Regions from separate parts of the Pseudomonas sp. GW821-FHT09D08 genome, predicted to be linked through region 2. Evidence: predicted binding sites of a transcription regulator. Region 2 holds the regulator's gene; each other region holds the start of a gene.
What was found. The regulator sigma-54, encoded in region 2, starts transcription at its own class of promoters, with help from an activator protein. The targets are predictions, from matches to a motif close to ANTGGCATNNANNTTGCTNT.
Positions count from the first base shown of each region.

Region 1: flgB (flagellar basal body rod protein FlgB) is a predicted target of sigma-54. The motif match lies at 2,590-2,609, and genes of this name have one in related genera.
Region 3: AC07OP_RS06890 (circularly permuted type 2 ATP-grasp protein) is a predicted target of sigma-54. The motif match lies at 2,540-2,559, and genes of this name have one in related genera.
Region 4: AC07OP_RS00290 (circularly permuted type 2 ATP-grasp protein) is a predicted target of sigma-54. The motif match lies at 1,952-1,971, and genes of this name have one in related genera.

Region 1 is NZ_JBWKOX010000003.1:231,025-235,509, forward strand. Features, by position in the region: gene flgE (flagellar hook protein FlgE) at 1-919, opposite strand, end outside; gene flgD (flagellar hook assembly protein FlgD) at 951-1,676, opposite strand; gene flgC (flagellar basal body rod protein FlgC) at 1,693-2,136, opposite strand; gene flgB (flagellar basal body rod protein FlgB) at 2,140-2,547, opposite strand; gene cheR (protein-glutamate O-methyltransferase CheR) at 2,856-3,683, opposite strand; gene AC07OP_RS07225 (chemotaxis protein CheV) at 3,725-4,485, opposite strand, start outside.
Region 2 is NZ_JBWKOX010000002.1:437,990-442,474, forward strand. Features, by position in the region: gene lptA (lipopolysaccharide transport periplasmic protein LptA) at 1-177, shown strand, start outside; gene lptB (LPS export ABC transporter ATP-binding protein) at 177-902, shown strand; gene AC07OP_RS05010 (RNA polymerase factor sigma-54) at 1,100-2,593, shown strand; gene hpf (ribosome hibernation-promoting factor, HPF/YfiA family) at 2,669-2,974, shown strand; gene ptsN (PTS IIA-like nitrogen regulatory protein PtsN) at 2,985-3,449, shown strand; gene rapZ (RNase adapter RapZ) at 3,452-4,309, shown strand; gene AC07OP_RS05030 (HPr family phosphocarrier protein) at 4,326-4,485, shown strand, end outside.
Region 3 is NZ_JBWKOX010000003.1:168,630-173,114, reverse strand. Features, by position in the region: gene AC07OP_RS06915 (translation initiation factor 2) at 1-174, shown strand, start outside; gene AC07OP_RS06910 (YkgJ family cysteine cluster protein) at 337-591, shown strand; gene AC07OP_RS06905 (START domain-containing protein) at 633-1,238, shown strand; gene AC07OP_RS06900 (hypothetical protein) at 1,342-1,578, shown strand; gene AC07OP_RS06895 (ribonuclease E inhibitor RraB) at 1,792-2,133, shown strand; gene AC07OP_RS06890 (circularly permuted type 2 ATP-grasp protein) at 2,592-4,001, shown strand; gene AC07OP_RS06885 (alpha-E domain-containing protein) at 4,006-4,485, shown strand, end outside.
Region 4 is NZ_JBWKOX010000001.1:84,391-88,875, forward strand. Features, by position in the region: gene AC07OP_RS00285 (hypothetical protein) at 1-1,791, shown strand, start outside; gene AC07OP_RS00290 (circularly permuted type 2 ATP-grasp protein) at 2,159-3,568, shown strand; gene AC07OP_RS00295 (alpha-E domain-containing protein) at 3,571-4,485, shown strand, end outside.

The DNA.
Region 1 (4,485 bases), on a different contig from region 2:
GGTAACTGGCGGAGTTGTACTGGGTGATATCGGCCATGTTGACGGCAATGTTTGGCGCTGTAGCCTTGTTAGGCGTCCATACGCCATTGGTCACCGAGCCCGGGATCCAGCCGGTGAGCGTCAGGGTCGTGCCGGACACGCCTGCGGTGGTGATATCCGTCAGTTTACCGGCACCGTCAAAGCTCAATACCGACGGTACGGGAGCAGTGGTACCCGTCGTTGTAGGCTTGGAACCATCCAGGTTACGGCCATCGATCAGCGTGTAAGCGCTCCACTTGTTGGCGTCGGTTTTCACCATGTACTGCACCATCTCGTGGGAGTTGCCCTGGGAGTCGTACAGGGTGGTGCTGTACTGGGTGGTGAAAGTGGTGGTGTCAGTCGGGTCGAACGGCTTGGTGGTCTGGTTGATCACCGGCTCCGACGAGTTCAGGTTACTGGTGGAGTCCACTTTGGTGGACGCCTTCGGTGGTAGGTACGACAGGTTCAGTTGCAGGTCGGTCAAGCCGCCTTTGATGATCTTGCCGTCGTCATCGGCCGCGTAGCCCTGCAGGCGCGAAGTACCGGTGTTGTTGGTGATGTAGCCGTCTTTGTCGGCACGGAAGGCACCGCTACGGGTGTACTCCAGCGAGCCATCGCTGCCCTTCTGCACGAAGAAGCCACCGCCCTGGATCGCCATGTCCAGCACGCCGCCGCTGTTGTTGACGTCACCCTGGGTGAACTGCTGAGACACCGCTGCCAGGTTCACACCGTTGCCGATGCTGTTCTGGCCGGTGCCCAGTTTGGACGCGGCGTAGATATCCGCGAATTCCGCACGGGACGACTTGAAGCCAGTGGTCGCAACGTTGGCGATGTTGTTGCCGGTTACGTCCAGTTGTTTGTTGGCCGCATAGAGGCCGCTAAGGCCGATATTAAAAGACATGTTTCTCTCCCTCTGCCGTATTTAGCCGGCTCTATGTACCGATAGTCTGAATTTGCGACAGCTTGACGCTGCCCATGCCACCTGCAAGGTTCAGCAGCATTTCGCCGCCGGTCTTGCTCAACGTCACACTGGTCACCGTTGCCGGCAACGAAGTCGCCATGGCCACCGATTCACCCTTGTCGTTCTTGGTCGTCGCCGCGAAGGTGTAGGTGCCGGCTGGGGCGACCTCGCCCTTGTCGTTCTTGCCATCCCAGATGAAGTCGGACGAACCCGCGCTTTGGGCACCCATATCGATAGTGCGCACCACGTTGCCGTCTTTATCGGAGATCTTGATCGAGACGTTGCCTGTCGCCGCAGTCACCGCCACCGAACCGGTCATGCTCTTGCTCGTGTCCACCAAGGCCTTGTTGGTCTGGGTGATGATCGAGCGCCCCACCAGCGATGAAGCCTGCAGCGCCTGCGACGAGCTGAAGTTGCTGGAGATCGCATTGACCGAGTCGTTCAGGGTGTTGATGCCTTCCAGGCTGCTGAATTGCGCCAGCTGGGCCACGAACGCGCCGTTGTCCTGAGGCGACAGCGGGTTCTGGTTTTTCAGTTGGGTCACCAGCAGTTGCAGGAACGCATCCTTGCCCAGGGACTGGCTGCCTGTCGCCGTCTTGGTAGCGTCGGTGACGGTGGTGTTGTCGGTGGCGGTCTTGACCTTGGAGTTGAAAAGGTCCTGGACTGCCGTATTGGTCGTGGTATCAACGATGGCCATTATTTGGCGCCCCTTATCACTGACCCAGGGTCAGGACCTTCTGCATCATGGTTTTGGCGGTGTTCATCATTTCCGCGTTGGTCTGGAACGAGCGGCTGGCGGAGATCATGTCCGCCATTTCCTCGACCACGTTGACGTTGGGGTAATAGACATAACCCTTTTCGTTCGCGGCAGGATGGTTCGGCTCGTAACGGGCCTCGAGGTTGCTCTGGTCTTCGACCACACCGAGGACCTGCACGCCCTGGCCGGCAGCATCCTGGTTCTGGAACAGCGAATCGCTGCCACCGCTCTGGCCACCCTGGAACATGGTGGCGAACACCGGGTGACGGGCGCGGTAGGTCTGGTCGATGCTCGAAGACACGGTCTCGGCGTTGGCGATGTTACTGGCGACGGTGTTCAAGCGCGTGGTCTGCGCGCTCATGCCACTGCCGGCAATATTGAAAACACTGGACAGGGACATGGCTTACTCTCCACGCAGGGCTGACATCAGCCCTTTGAATTTACTGTTGAGCAGGGTAAAGCTGGCCTGAAAGTTCACCGAGTTCTCGGCATAGGCCGATTGCTCCAGCTGGGCGTCGACGGTGTTCTGGTCGATCGACGGCTGCATCGGCGTGCGATACAGCAGCGACTCGTCCCCACTGCTCAGGCCTTGCGCTTCGATATGACGGCTGTTGGTCATATTCAAGGCGAAGGTGCCGTTCTTGGTCTTGTCCTGCTGTGCGGCGAGCACGGCAGAGAAATCCAGGTCCCGAGCCTTGTAGTTCGGGGTATCGGCGTTGGCAATGTTGTTGGCCAGGACTTCAGCACGCTGGGCGCGGAAGCCCAGGGCTTGTTCGTGGATACCGAGCGCTTTATCGAAGCTGATGCTCATGGCGGAAACCTTTAGGCTGACCTGCTGTTCGTTAACAGGGTTATAGCAAGGCGCATGCCAATATCTGATACCCCCGTAAATCAAGGGGTTGCGAGGAGCTTGCCGGCGGCAATGCCAGAAAAGCGGCAACGGGTTTCCGCGTGGCGCCAGTAAAGCGGCAATGGGGAGTTGCCGCTTTCTTCAACTTTGCCGCAGAAACAAATGTGGGAGGAGGCTTGCCCCCGATAGCGGCTGATCAGTTGATGTCTCTATCACTGATACACCGCTATCGGGGCGCAAGCCCCCTCCCACATTATTATTTGGCCTGATTATTTCGCCTGGTAGATGATCCCAGGGCTGCATTGCACCATCTGGAAGTGATCCGGCAAACCATTGAGCGCCTCGGATGCACCGAGGAACAGGTAGCCGCCACGCTTGAGGGTGCCGTGGATGCGCAACAGGATGTCTTTCTTCACCTCGGCCGAAAAGTAGATCAGCACGTTGCGGCAGAACACCATGTCGAACTTGCCCAGGCTGGCGTAGCTGTCGAGCAGGTTGAACGAGCGAAACTCCACACGGTTCTTGATCGGCGCCTTGACCGCCCAACGCCCTGCCCCTTTCGGGTCGAAGTAGCGTTGCAAACGTTCCTGGGACAAGCCACGGCCCAGGGCGAGGCTGTCGTACTCACCGGTCTTGCAGTTGGTGAGCATGGTGCCGGACAGGTCGGTGGCGACAATCTGCGCCCCGGCTTTAAGCTGGCCCATGTTGGTCCGCTCGAACTCATCGATGGACATCGAAATCGAGTACGGTTCCTGACCCGAAGAGCAGGCGGCCGACCAGATACGCAGGCGCTGGCCCGGGCTGGCCTTGATCGCCTCCGGCAGCACTTTGCTCTTGAGCACTTCAAAGGGGTAGGTATCGCGAAACCACAGGGTTTCGTTGGTGGTCATGGCATCGACCACCATCTCCTTAAGGCCACTGCGCGGCTGCCCCTGGATCCGCTGAACCAACTCGCCCAGGGACTTGATACCCTGCTGCTCCATCAGTTTGTTAAGACGGCTGGATACCAGGTATTGCTTGTTTTCACCGAGCAATATGCCACAGGCTTTTTCCAGGAAGACCCGGAACTGTTCAAAATCCAAATTACCCGTAGACACTGATACCGCCTCTAAAATCGTATGACCGCCAGGGGAAAACCCTAGCCGTGATCTGCTGCCTTGATCCGGTCGACTACCCGGGATGCCAGGTCATCAGGGCGGAATTTGGCCAGGAAGTCATCGGCACCGACTTTCTTGACCATCGCCTGATTGAATACGCCCGACAACGAAGTATGCAGGATGATATGCAGTTTTTGCATGCGTGGATCGCTGCGTATCTCTGCAGTGAGGGTATAGCCGTCCATTTCCGGCATCTCGATGTCAGAGATCATCATCAAGAATTCTTCTTCCGGCTTCTTGCCTTCATCCACCAGCTTACGCAGGTAATCCAATGCCTGACGCCCGTCATTGAGGGCGACAACGTCCACGCCGACGGTTTGCAGGCAGCGAGTCACCTGTTTACGCGCCACCGAGGAGTCATCCACCGTCAGCACACGCAGCGAGACCGCCTTGTGCGCCGTTTCGGCGTCGACCACGCCCACGGAAATCGATTCCGAGGTGGGCGCCACTTCGGCGAGGATCTTCTCCACGTCGATGATCTCCACCAACTGGTTATCGACCCGCGTCACCGCCGTGAGGTAGTGATCGCGACCAGTGCCCTTGGGCGGCGGATGGATCTCTTCCCAGTTCATGTTGACGATGCGTTCCACCGAGCGCACCAGGAAACCCTGGGTCTTGGTGTTGTACTCGGTAATGATCACGAACGGGTTCTCGCGATCCTGCAGGCCAGCCGAACCGGTGGCCAGGGCCAGGTCAAGAATCGGGATAGTCGCACCACGAATATTCGCCACACCGCACACCA
Region 2 (4,485 bases):
GTGCTGATCGACCAAGCCAAGGTACTCAGCCCCGATGGCAACTCCACGGAAGGCGAGAAGATCACCTATGACACCGTGAAGCAGATCGCCAACGCCGGTCGTGCCAATGGCAGCAAGGTCACCGCGCCACGCCCACGCATCGACATGGTTATCCAGCCGAAGAAGAAGGCCGAGTAATGGCAACCCTGAAAGCCCAGCATCTGGCCAAGGCCTATAAAAGCCGTCAGGTCGTGCGCGACGTCAGCCTGTCGATCGACAGCGGCCAGATCGTCGGCTTGCTTGGCCCTAACGGCGCCGGCAAGACCACCTGCTTCTACATGATCGTCGGCCTGGTCCAGGCGGACCAAGGTCGCGTACTGATCGACGACCTGGATGTGAGCCACCAGCCAATGCACGGCCGCGCCCGTGCCGGTATTGGCTATCTTCCGCAGGAAGCGTCGATCTTCCGCAAGCTGTCAGTATCCGACAACATCATGGCCATCCTTGAAACCCGCAAGGAACTCGACCGTGACGGCCGCCGCAAAGAACTGGAAAGCCTGCTGCAGGAATTCCACATCAACCACATTCGCGACAACCTTGGCATGAGCCTGTCCGGTGGTGAGCGTCGTCGCGTGGAAATCGCCCGCGCCCTGGCCACTGCCCCCAAGTTCATCCTGCTGGACGAACCGTTTGCCGGCGTCGACCCTATCTCGGTCGGCGACATCAAGCAGATCATCCACCACCTCAAGGCCAAGGGCATCGGTGTACTGATCACTGACCACAATGTGCGTGAGACCCTCGATATCTGCGAAACCGCGTATATCGTCAACGATGGCCAGCTGATCGCCGAAGGCGACTCTGCCACCATCCTGGCCAACGAACTGGTCAAGGAAGTGTACCTGGGTCACGAGTTCCGCCTGTAAGGCCGCCTGCAACAACAAGGCGGTGGCAGGTCGTTTGCCCGATGCGCGGGAGTCAATGAAAACCTCCGGATTTTTATTGTTACCGCGCTCTAGGCAAAGCCCCCGATATCAGGCATATAATTTGCTTATGTTTGGCGCTCACGCGCCCTGTCGTGGATGGCGCATTGCGCCGGCGAATAAGGTGTTAAGCCCCTGCCATGAAACCATCGCTAGTCCTGAGAATGGGCCAGCAGCTGACGATGACACCGCAGCTGCAACAGGCCATCCGCCTGCTCCAATTGTCGACCCTGGACCTGCAACAGGAAATCCAGGAGGCCCTGGAGTCCAATCCGATGCTCGAACGCCAGGAAGAAGGCGACGACTTCGATAATGCAGACCCATTGGCCGACAACATCGAGCAAAAACCCAATTCCGACGTACAGGAACCCTCCTACCAGGAATCCGCCCCCACGGTGGATAACCTTGAGGAAGGCGATTGGAACGAACGCATTCCCAACGAACTCCCGGTGGACACCGCCTGGGAGGACGTCTACCAGACCAGCGCCAGCAGCCTGCCCAGCAATGACGATGACGAGTGGGACTTCACCACCCGTACTTCCGCCGGCGAGAGCCTGCAGAGCCATCTGCTGTGGCAACTGAACCTCGCGCCGATGTCGGACACCGATCGCCTGATCGCCGTGACCCTGATCGACTGCATCAATAACCAGGGTTACCTGGACGAGACGCTCGAAGAGATTCTCGAGGCCTTCGACCCGGAACTGGACATCGAGCTGGACGAAATCGAAGCGGTCCTGCACCGCATCCAACAATTCGAGCCCGCCGGCATCGGTGCCCGCACCCTGAGCGAATGCCTGCTGCTGCAACTGCGCCAGCTGCCCGCCAAGACCCCATGGCTCGCAGAGGCTCAGCGCCTGGTCACCGACTACATCGACCTGCTGGGCAGCCGCGACTATAGCCAGTTGATGCGGCGCATGAAGCTCAAGGAAGACGACCTGCGCCAGGTCATCGAGCTGGTGCAAAGCCTCAACCCGCGTCCAGGCTCGCAGATCGAGTCCAGTGAAGCCGAATACGTCGTTCCCGACGTGATCGTGCGCAAGGACAACGAGCGCTGGTTGGTGGAACTGAACCAGGAATCGGTGCCGCGCCTGCGGGTCAACCCGCAATATGCCGGTTTTGTGCGCCGTGCCGATACCAGTGCCGATAACACCTTCATGCGCAACCAGTTGCAGGAAGCGCGTTGGTTCATCAAAAGCCTGCAAAGCCGCAACGAAACCCTGATGAAAGTGGCCACCCAGATCGTCGAGCATCAGCGCGGCTTCCTGGAATATGGTGACGAGGCGATGAAACCGCTGGTCCTGCACGACATCGCAGAAGCGGTGGGCATGCACGAATCGACGATTTCCCGGGTGACCACACAAAAATTCATGCATACCCCACGGGGCATATATGAGCTGAAATACTTTTTCTCCAGCCATGTCAGCACATCCGAAGGCGGCGAATGCTCGTCCACGGCGATCCGCGCAATCATCAAAAAACTGGTTGCTGCGGAAAATCAGAAAAAGCCGTTGAGTGACAGCAAGATCGCTGGTTTACTGGAGGCACAAGGCATTCAGGTCGCCCGTCGAACCGTCGCCAAGTACCGCGAGTCCCTAGGGATCGCGCCTTCCAGCGAACGTAAGCGTTTGATGTGACGGGCGGGCCACAGCGTTCCAGTGGCGGGTATTCCTACCCGCCGCTTTATGCACTGGCAACGAAGGAGAAGCTGTATGCAAGTCAACATCAGTGGACACCATGTAGAAGTCACCCCTCCACTACGCGACTACGTCGAGCAGAAGCTGAGGAAGCTTGAGGGTCATTTCGACAAGATCACCAACGTGCAGGTCATCATGAAGGTCGACAAGCTTCAGCAGAAAATCGAAGCGACTCTTCAGATACCCGGTGGAGAAGTGGTCGCCAATGCCGAACATGAAGACATGTATGCATCAATCGACTTGCTCACAGACAAGCTTGACCGCCAACTCAAAAAGCATAAGGAAAAGAATCTGAGCCTGCTTCAGGGCACAGGTCGTTAACTCTCCCCCCATGATCCGACTTGAAACCATCCTGACCCCCGGCCGTTCCCTCGTGAACGTGCCGGGCGGCAGCAAGAAGAAAGCCATCGAACAAATTGCCAACCTGATCAGCAGCCAAGTGCCTGAGCTGGAGATGCAAGATGTCTTTGAGGCTCTGATTGCCCGTGAAAAACTCGGCTCCACCGGTTTTGGCAACGGCATCGCCATTCCCCACTGCCGCCTCAAAGGCTGCGAGACACCTGTCAGCGCCCTGCTGCACCTGGACGCACCTATCGATTTCGACGCGATCGACGGCGCCCCGGTAGACCTGCTGTTTGTTCTGCTGGTCCCACAGGCCGCCACCGACGCACACCTGGAACTGCTTAGGCAGATCGCAAGCATGCTCGACCGCAAGGAAGTACGCGACAAACTGCGCAGTGCCAGTAGCAACGAGGCGCTGTATCAAGTTGTCCTGGATGAACAAAACGGGCAGTAATCATGCGTTTGATCATCGTCAGCGGCCGCTCCGGCTCGGGTAAAAGTACCGCCCTCAACGTCCTTGAGGACAACGGCTTCTATTGCATCGACAACCTGCCCGCCGGTCTGCTCCCGGAATTGGCGGAGCGGGCACTGATCCATACCGAATTGGCACAACCCCTGGTCGCGGTTTCGATTGACGCCCGCAACCTGCCGAGCCACCTCACGCGCTTTCCGGAATTGCTCGAAGAGGTGCGCGCCAAGCACATTCATTGCGATGTGCTGTATCTGGACGCCGACGAAGAAACCCTGCTCAAGCGCTTCTCAGAGACCCGCCGACGTCACCCCCTCAGCAGCCCGCACCGTTCCCTGGCCGAAGCCATCGAGGACGAAACCAAGCTGCTGGGGCCGATCATTGACCTCGCCGACCTCAAGATCAACACCACCAGCCTCAACCTGTACCAGTTGCGCGATGCCATCAAGCTCCGCCTGCTGAACCAGCCGGAGCCTGGCACGGCATTTCTGGTCGAGTCCTTTGGTTTCAAGCGTGGCATGCCGGTGGATGCCGACCTGGTGTTCGACGTGCGCTGCCTGCCCAATCCTTATTGGAAGCCGGAACTGCGCGACCAGTCGGGGCTGGATCAGCCTGTGGCCGATTACCTGGCCGCGCAACCGGATGTGGATGAGATGTTCCAGGACATTTCCAGCTACCTGCTCAAATGGTTGCCGCGCTTTGCCGCGAGCAACCGAGCCTATGTCACCATTGCCATCGGCTGCACCGGCGGTCACCACCGCTCTGTCTACCTGACCGAGCGCCTGGGCCAGGTGCTGCAACAAACCCTCAAGAACGTCCAGGTTCGCCACCGCGACCTTAGCTGAAAGGAACACCCCCGCGATGCCCGCTCTGGAAATTGAAATCATCAACAAGCTGGGCCTGCATGCCCGCGCCTCGGCCAAATTCGTCGGTATTGCCGGGCAGTTCCCTTGCCAGATCCGCGCCGGGCGTACACCTGAGAGCATGGTCGATGGCAAAAGCATCATGGCGATGATGATGT
Region 3 (4,485 bases), on a different contig from region 2:
CCCAAGCCCAAGAGCGTTCCGTTGTTGCCGCCGATGTTCGGTGAAAAACCCACCGACAACAGTGCGTTCCAGATCAACGGCCGTTTGCTCAGCAATGAGATGAAGCTGCAATTGCGCAACGAAGAGCGCCGTGAAGTGGAAGGTGCGGCGTTGGAATTCGAGTTCAAGCAGTAAACTTTTTCCTGCACAGTGACGCGGGCCATCGACCATCTGTCGCAGACTGGTCGGTCACTTTTGTTTTGTGCGAAAAACCCCTGTTAACCCATTTTAAAACGGCTGTTTAAGGGCGTACTCTAGCCCGGCCGTCCCTATTGAGTCGTCGAGGACCTGCTGGTCATGAATTGCCGTGAAGGCTGTGGCGCCTGCTGCATCGCCCCCTCCATCAGTTCGCCCTTACCCGGGATGCCCAATGGCAAACCGGCGGGCGAACGCTGCCTGCACCTGTCGGTCGAACAGCTGTGCCAACTGTTCGGCCGACCGGAGCGCCCGGCCGTGTGCAGTGATTTCAAGGCGGATATCGATGTCTGCGGCACCGACCAGGCCGATGCGATCCGGTTGATCGGCTGGTGGGAGCAGATGACGGCGGCTTGATGGGCTTTACTATCGGAACTTCAACAATAAGGAATACAACAATGGGTTCGCTGAAACGAATGGCTGTGCTGTGCGGTTTTACCCTGGTATTTGCTGCCACTGCCCAGGCTGAGGATTGGCAGGTTGCCAAGGATGAAGACGGTATCAAGGTGTCCCTGATCGAAGTCGCTGGCTCCAAATACAAGGCCTATCGCGGTGTTACCGTGATCAAGGCGCCTGTCGCCAGGATCCAGGCCCTGCAGGAAGATGTGGCCGGCGCCTGCTCGTGGATTCATGAATGCAAATCCCAGAAGCTGGTGGACAAGAAAGGCGATGAGGCCTGGACCTACACCCAGTTCAAGGCGCCGTTCCCGGTGACCGATCGTGATTCGTACATCCATGTCACCACCACCAAGGACGCCGACGGCAGCGTAACCCGCAAGCTGCAGGGCGTGCCGACCTACAAGCCCGAAGAAAAAGGCTACGTGCGTGTCGCTCAGGTCGAGGGCTTCTGGAAACTGGTCCCTAAAGGCGCCAATGAGACCGAAGTCACCTACCAGGTACACACCGAGCCAGGCGGCAGCGTGCCGTCGTGGCTGGCCAACAAGTTCGTGGTGGACGCGCCGTTCAACACCCTGAAAGCCTTGAAGGAACACGCTGAAAAATAACTGCGCTTGATCCGGTGCCTCCTGAGGTGAGTGGAACGTTTGCCGAGCCCTCAAGGTCCAGATAGATGTAAGCCCACACATGGGTTTTATCGAGGAGGCACCGATGCAAAAGTGGCAGATTACCTTCGTTGATGATCACGGCGTACAGTCCGTGGAGCAGTTCACCTGCGAGCACAAGCCCAGCCTCGAAGATGCGGCACACATGATTCGCAACAAGCTGGTGCCCGTGGCCGCCGAACTGGACCTCAACGACCTTGAGGGCCGCAAGCCCGAGCCAACGGTCAAGATCCTCAAAGACCAGAACAGTATTCAGATCCTCGACATCTCTCCCGCCGCCTGAACATTCCCTGTATGCCATTCAAGCACCTCTGGTGGAGGTGATAGCTTCGCGCTACTCTGCAAGTGAGATCAGCGAATGAATCGCTAAGGTCTGGTCTTGTCAGCTACATGCTTGTTTTCCTGCGGTGCTGTACCTGCCGTAGTACCCGCGTCAGTAGGGCGCGGGCTTTGGGAAGCACGGAAAGTCTATCCATCGGTTTGAGGAGGACGTTTCATGAGCACAGCCTATCAAGAAGACATCAGCACCAACGTTCTGCGCCGCATGAAAGAAGGCGGCTTCGACTTTTCACGGTTCCACCCCATTGAGTTCTACGCCATTTTCCCGGATGAGGAACGGGCGCGCAGGGCTGCGGGTGAATTTCGTGGTGAGTCCCTGAATGCCCAGGTCAGTGCGCGCGACGATGGCGCCTGGTACCTGGAACTGAGCAAGATCATGTTTGCAACCTACGATGGCATAGGAGACTTCGAGCAGGACTTTGGAGCGGTGGTCGAGCCGCTGGGCGGAATCATCGAAGGTTGGGGCGTCAAGCAGGAGGTGCGTGGGTTACCCATGTAGCGCCATTGTATGAGCAACACAGCGTATCGGCTGGCCTTAGGGTCGGCCGATTTTGTTTGCGGTATATGAAGGTTTGTGGAACTTGCGCCGCTCTTTCTTGCACAAAAAAAAGCCACCCGTAGAAAAGGGTGGCTGAAAGGGAAGACCGAAGGAGCCGGTCGGTACACGAGTGATCACGGTACCGATTACGCAATGGTTAAAGCTGTAGGACATGTCCTGTTCAGCGGATGGGGGCGATTATCCGCACGCTTCGACGGGCAGTGAAATCAACTCTGACTATGCTGTTGATAGCCAAAGCTTGCATTGCCATGAAGCGTGCAGCAGGGCAGCGGGCATTCTGCGCACCAGGACGGTGCGATCAGTTCCTTGCTTATATTTAACCCACTGATTTTTAAGTGTTTATGCCGCTGGCACGGGCCTTGCGATGGTTCTTGCGTCCGGGTGACAAGGAGTACGGCATGATCCGCACTTATTACGACGAAATGTACGATGGGGCTGGGCAGGTTCGCCCTCACTACCGCGAGTTCGCCCGCTGGTTGGCCGACACCCCCGCTGAACTGCTGGCCCAGCGCCGGCGCGAAGCCGACTTGCTGTTTCACCGTGCCGGGATCACCTTCACGCTTTACGGCGACGAGCAGGGCACCGAGCGCCTGATTCCGTTCGACACCATCCCTCGCAGCATTCCCGCCAGCGAATGGCGGATGGTCGAGCGTGGCTGCATCCAGCGGGTCAAGGCGCTGAACATGTTTCTCGCCGACCTCTATCACGAACAACGCATCATCAAGGCCGGGATCATTCCCGCCGAACAGGTACTGGCCAACGAGCAATACCAGTTGGCAATGCAGGGGCTGAACCTGCACCGCGACCTGTATTCCCACATCTCCGGAGTCGACCTCGTACGCGACGGCGACGGCACCTACTACGTGCTGGAAGACAACCTGCGTACACCCAGCGGCGTGAGCTACATGCTCGAAGACCGCAAGATGATGATGCGCCTGTTCCCCGAGCTGTTCGCCGCCCAGCGCATCGCGCCGATCGATCATTACCCCAACCTGCTGCTCGATACCCTGAAAAGCGCCAGCCCCCTGGATAATCCCAGCGTCGTGGTGCTGACCCCTGGGCGCTTCAACAGCGCGTTTTTCGAGCATGCATTTTTAGCTCGGGAAATGGGTGTGGAATTGGTGGAAGGCGCCGACCTGTTCGTGCGCGATGACCGTGTGTTCATGCGCACCACCGACGGCCCCAAAGCCGTGGACGTGATCTACCGTCGCCTCGACGACGCATTCCTCGACCCGCTGGCGTTCAACCCGGACTCCATGCTCGGTGTGCCCGGCCTGCTGGCGGCGTACCGATCGGGCAATGTGGTGCTGGCCAATGCCATCGGCACCGGGGTGGCGGATGACAAGTCGGTGTACCCCTTCGTCACCGAGATGATCCGTTTTTACCTGGACGAAGAACCGATCCTGCAGAACGTTCCCACCTTCCAGTGCCGTAAGCCCGACGAATTGTCCCACGTGCTGGCCAACCTGCCGGACCTGGTGGTGAAGGAAACCCAGGGCTCCGGCGGCTACGGCATGCTGGTGGGCCCAGCGTCCACGGCGGCGGAAATCGAAGCCTTCCGCGCGCGTATCAAGGCCAAGCCCCACGCCTATATCGCACAGCCAACCCTGTGCTTGTCCACCTGCCCGACCTTTGTCGAAAACGGCATTGCGCCGCGCCATATCGACCTGCGCCCGTTTGTGTTGTCCGGCAAGGAAACCCGTGTGGTGCCCGGCGGTTTGACCCGTGTCGCGCTGCGTGAAGGGTCGCTGGTGGTCAATTCGTCCCAGGGCGGCGGCACCAAAGACACCTGGGTGGTCGAGGACTGATGCCATGTTGAGTAGAACTGCCTCGGATTTGTACTGGATGTCGCGCTACCTGGAACGCGCGGAAAACCTCGCGCGCATGCTCGATGTCAGTTATTCGCTGTCGCTGATGCCCCAGGATGGGCGCGGTGATGGCCTGCATGAACTGGCCATGCCGCTGTTGATCACCGGCACGCTGGATGATTACCGCGAGCGCCACGGCGAATTGCACGCCGAACGCCTGCTGCATTTCTTCGCACTGGATGCGGCCAACCCGGCCAGCATCTACAGTTGTCTCGGTGCCGCGCGGGCCAGCGCCCATGCTGTGCGTGGGCGAATCACTGCCGACATGTGGGAAAACATCAACGCCACCTGGCTGGAGATTCGCGAAATCTCACAGCAGGGCCTCAGCCGCTACGGCATGAGCCGCTTCTGCGAGTGGGTCAAGGAGCGTTCCCATCTGTTCCGAGGGGCGACCTACGGCACCATCATGCGCAATGACGCCTTC
Region 4 (4,485 bases), on a different contig from region 2:
AATTATTGGCAGTCTTCGAATCCAAAAGTCGACATCCTGAAACTACAGCGACGGGCAAACAAACTGCCCTATATCGATAGCGTGTTCTATCCGCCTTTCGCCGAGCACAAAAAACGGCTCGAGGAAAACCTGCCTGTATTGACCAAGTACCTGATCTCAAATCTGCCGCTGGAAGATAGACGCCAACTTGAGTTTGGAAAGTTGAGCCTGTTCAGCCAGACAAAAGTCTATAACAATCCCGACCGCACGGCCGCCGACACCCGGCATCCCAACCCTGAGGTCGTACTGATCAAAACCGAGCTCGGTCCCACCACTAAGGTTTATGAATATAACGCTTCCACACGAGCCATCAGTCTGCGACCTGAACTGGAAAAGATGAAGCAAGGCAAGCAGGATATTTATGAACCTGAAACCTTTGATTATCAGCCCATCACACCACCTGACGACGCGCCAGCGGGCATCATGGATGAACGGCAGGCATCCGAGGCGGTGCCACAAAGTTACTTCAGCAACAGGACATCATTCATTTCCAGCATGGTTCTCCAGGAGTCTTACCTCAATCTCTTGAAAAGTATCGGCAGAGGGGCAACAACCTTCGAGACGGAGATCCACTGGGACAAGATTGCATATGAAGTCGCCCTCAACCTCATCCCTTTTCGCTCTGCCATCATGAATTTTGCTCAGGGTAATATAGGTGAAGGACTCAAAGACCTGCTGTTCGACGCATTCAGCCTGATTACAATAGTCGCAGGTACCCCAGCCACCAGTGCATTGAGCAAAAGCGCTTCTGCATTTACAAAGTTGCGTACTGCGACAAAAGTTGTGGGCCGTGTGTTATGGGAGATGACCAACCCACTGGAGTTTGCCACCAGCGCCCCTAAGGCCGCCTATAAAAATGGCAAGCGACTCTTGGGCATTGCCAGCGACTATGACCTGGTCAAGGCCAGCGCGCGCTTTCCAGCGGCCGCCACCGGAACATACAAATCCTTGGGTGAAGTGATTGAAACCTCGGCGGTCTTCCACAATGGCCAATGGTTTCGCTATGACCCGATCAATATGAAACCCTATGGCAAGCCCCTTGCTGCCTTTGATCCAAAAAGTATCGCAATGGGCGGAAATATCGAGGAGATTAAAAAGCTCGACGAAGGAATCTTCATGACCGTCGATAAACATAACAATAACAAGCGATTAACCCTGGATGTACACGGTGCCCGCAAGGATGGACACGATTCCGCGCTGATGATGATCAATGGAAAAGAACTCACGGCGCACGAAGCCTTCGAGCACCTCAAGAACTGCGGCGTGAAGTTTGACCAGTACGATGAAATCCGCCTGACCATGTGCCACTCTGCTGACGGCGATGAACGCTCGTTTGCCGCAAGCTTTGCAAAGCTCACCAAAAAGTCCGTCAAGGCTTATCAAGGCACCATGTACATTCATCCGAATGTTGAATCCCTCTCGATCAAGAACTTTAAGAACCGCCGGGAACTGAGAGATCACCTGGATACCTTCGTGGGCAAACCAAGACCGGTGCAAAGAAAACATGTAGAGATAGGTGTTGTGGAGGATAGCGGCGCAACGGTCTTCAAGCCTGACCCCAGCTATCAACCGGTCTACTTCTCTGCCGAGGGGGTGAAACAACCTGGAAAGACTCGTACATCACGAGCTCCGACGCAAAGCGAGCTGGACAAGCTGGCAGAACTGCAACAGCAAATCCAGAAGCGCCACTCCCAATCGGCCGAACCTACCCCGGACTATCCATCGGACGATGATTACGACCTGAAACGCTAAGCGCCTGAAAAGCCTGCCCGAAGGCAAGCATCGCGCTTACCTGCCTGCTCTGAGTCGGTGCACCGTCCTGGTGCGCCGACCGGTAACACCACGCGCCACAGTTGTGCTCTTCCCGGGCCAGAAGCCCGCTGGCAGAGGCGTAACTGCCGCCCATTACGGTTTCGGCACAAGCATTGCTTTACCTCATTGATACCCCACTGCCCGCCGTCAACCCAGGAGCATTCGTTACCCCCCGACCCAGAGCCGACCCCATAAGAAAGTAAGGACCAGGCCCGGTGGCACCCTCAGCCACGGGCTCATAAAAAAATGCGTTTTTTAAAGCGGCAGTGCCACCCAAGGCTACCCTCGGCACTGACAAGGTACTGGAATGGCTCGATCTTTCTTCGATGAAATGAATGACGCAAACGGCGTTTGCCGTGCGCACTATCAGGACTTCTCCCGCTGGCTGGCCAACACGCCGCCGGAACTGCTGGCCCAGCGCCGTCGCGAAGCCGATCTGCTCTTCCATCGCGCGGGAATCACCTTCACCCTTTATGGCGACGAGCAGGACACCGAGCGCCTGATCCCCTTCGACATCATCCCCCGCAGCATCCCCGCCAGCGAATGGAGCGTGATCGAACGCGGCTGTATCCAGCGCGTCAATGCACTGAACATGTTCCTTGCCGACATCTACCACGACCAGCGCATCATCAAGGCCGGGATCATTCCGGCCGACCAGGTGCTGGGCAACGAGGGTTACCAGAAGGCCATGGTCGGCCTGGATCTGCACCGCGATATTTATTCCCACATCTCGGGGGTGGACCTGGTACGTGATGGCGACGGCACCTACTACGTGCTCGAAGACAACCTACGCACCCCCAGCGGCGTGAGCTACATGCTCGAAGACCGCAAGATGATGATGCGCCTGTTCCCCGAGGTGTTCGCCAAGCAGCGTATCGCGCCGGTGGACCACTACCCCAACCTGCTGCTCAAGACCCTGAAAAGCGCCAGCCGCCTGGACAACCCGAATGTGGTGGTGCTGACACCCGGGCGCTTCAACAGCGCGTTCTTCGAACATGCGTTCCTGGCGCGGGAAATGGGCGTGGAGCTGGTGGAAGGCGCCGACCTGTTCGTGCACGACCTCAAGGTGTTCATGCGCACCACCGACGGGCCCAAGGCGGTGGACGTGATCTACCGGCGTATCGACGACGCGTTCCTCGACCCGCAGGCGTTCAACCCTGAATCCATGCTCGGCGTGCCAGGGCTGGTCGCGGCCTATTGCGCCGGTAATGTGGTGCTGGCCAATGCCATCGGCACCGGCGTGGCGGACGACAAATCGATCTATCCCTATGTGCCGGCGATGATCAAGTTTTACCTGGATGAAGAGCCGATCCTGCAAAACGTGCCGACCTTCCAGTGCCGCAAGCCGGATGAACTGTCCCACGTACTGGCCAACCTGGCCGACCTGGTGGTCAAGGAAACCCAGGGCTCCGGCGGCTACGGCATGCTGGTAGGCCCCGCTTCCAGCGCCGCCGAGATCGAAGACTTCCGCCAACGCATCAAGGCCCGCCCCCATGCGTATATCGCCCAACCGACCCTGAGCCTGTCCACCTGCCCGACCTTTGTCGAAAACGGCATCGCACCCCGGCATATCGACCTGCGGCCCTTTGTGCTCTCGGGCAAGGAAACCCGCCTGGTGCCGGGAGGCCTCACCCGCGTGGCGCTGAAGGAAGGCTCGTTGATCGTCAACTCGTCGCAGGGCGGCGGAACCAAGGACACCTGGGTGGTGGAGGGCTGAGTATGTTGAGTAGAACCGCCGCAGATCTGTATTGGATGTCCCGCTACCTGGAGCGCGCCGAGAACCTGGCGCGTATGCTCGAAGTCAGTTATTCCCTGTCGCTGATGCCCCAGGCCGGGCGTAGCGATGGCCTGGACGAACTGGCGATGTCGTTGCTCAGCAGCGGCACCCTGGACAGTTACCTGGAGCGCCACCAAACCCTGGATGCCGAGCGCATGCTGCACTTCTTCGCCCTCGACGAAGAAAACCCGGCCAGCATCTACAACTGCCTGCGCGCCGCGCGGGGCAATGCCCATGCGGTGCGCGGACGCATCACTGCCGACATGTGGGAAAACCTCAACGCCACCTGGCTGGAAATGCGCAGCATCGCCGCCGGCGGCCTGGCACGCCATGGCATCAGCCACTTCTGTGACTGGGTCAAGCAGCGTTCGCACCTGTTCCGCGGCGCCACCTCGGGCACCATCATGCGCAACGACGCCTATCGGTTCATTCGCCTGGGCACCTTTGTCGAACGCGCGGACAATACCCTGCGCCTGCTGGACGCGCGCTACGAGATGTTCGGCGAAGAGTCGGAAGAAGTCAGCGACCTGTCGGCACGCGGGTATTACCAGTGGAGCGCCCTGCTCCGCGCGTTGTCGTCGTTCGAGGCGTATACGGAGCTGTATCCGAATGCGCTGAATGCGCGGTCGGTGTCGGAGTTGCTGTTATTACGCAGTGACGTGCCGCGTTCGTTGCATGCCTGTATCGAAGAGTTGAGTCATATCCTCGCGGACCTGCCCGGCAGTTACGGGCGCACCGCACAGCGCCTGGCGGCGGAGTTCGAGGCGCGGCTGAGGTATACCGGGATTGATGAGATTCTCGAAGACGGCCTGCATAGCCGTCTCACGGAGTTCATCGACACCGTGCGCGAGTTGGCG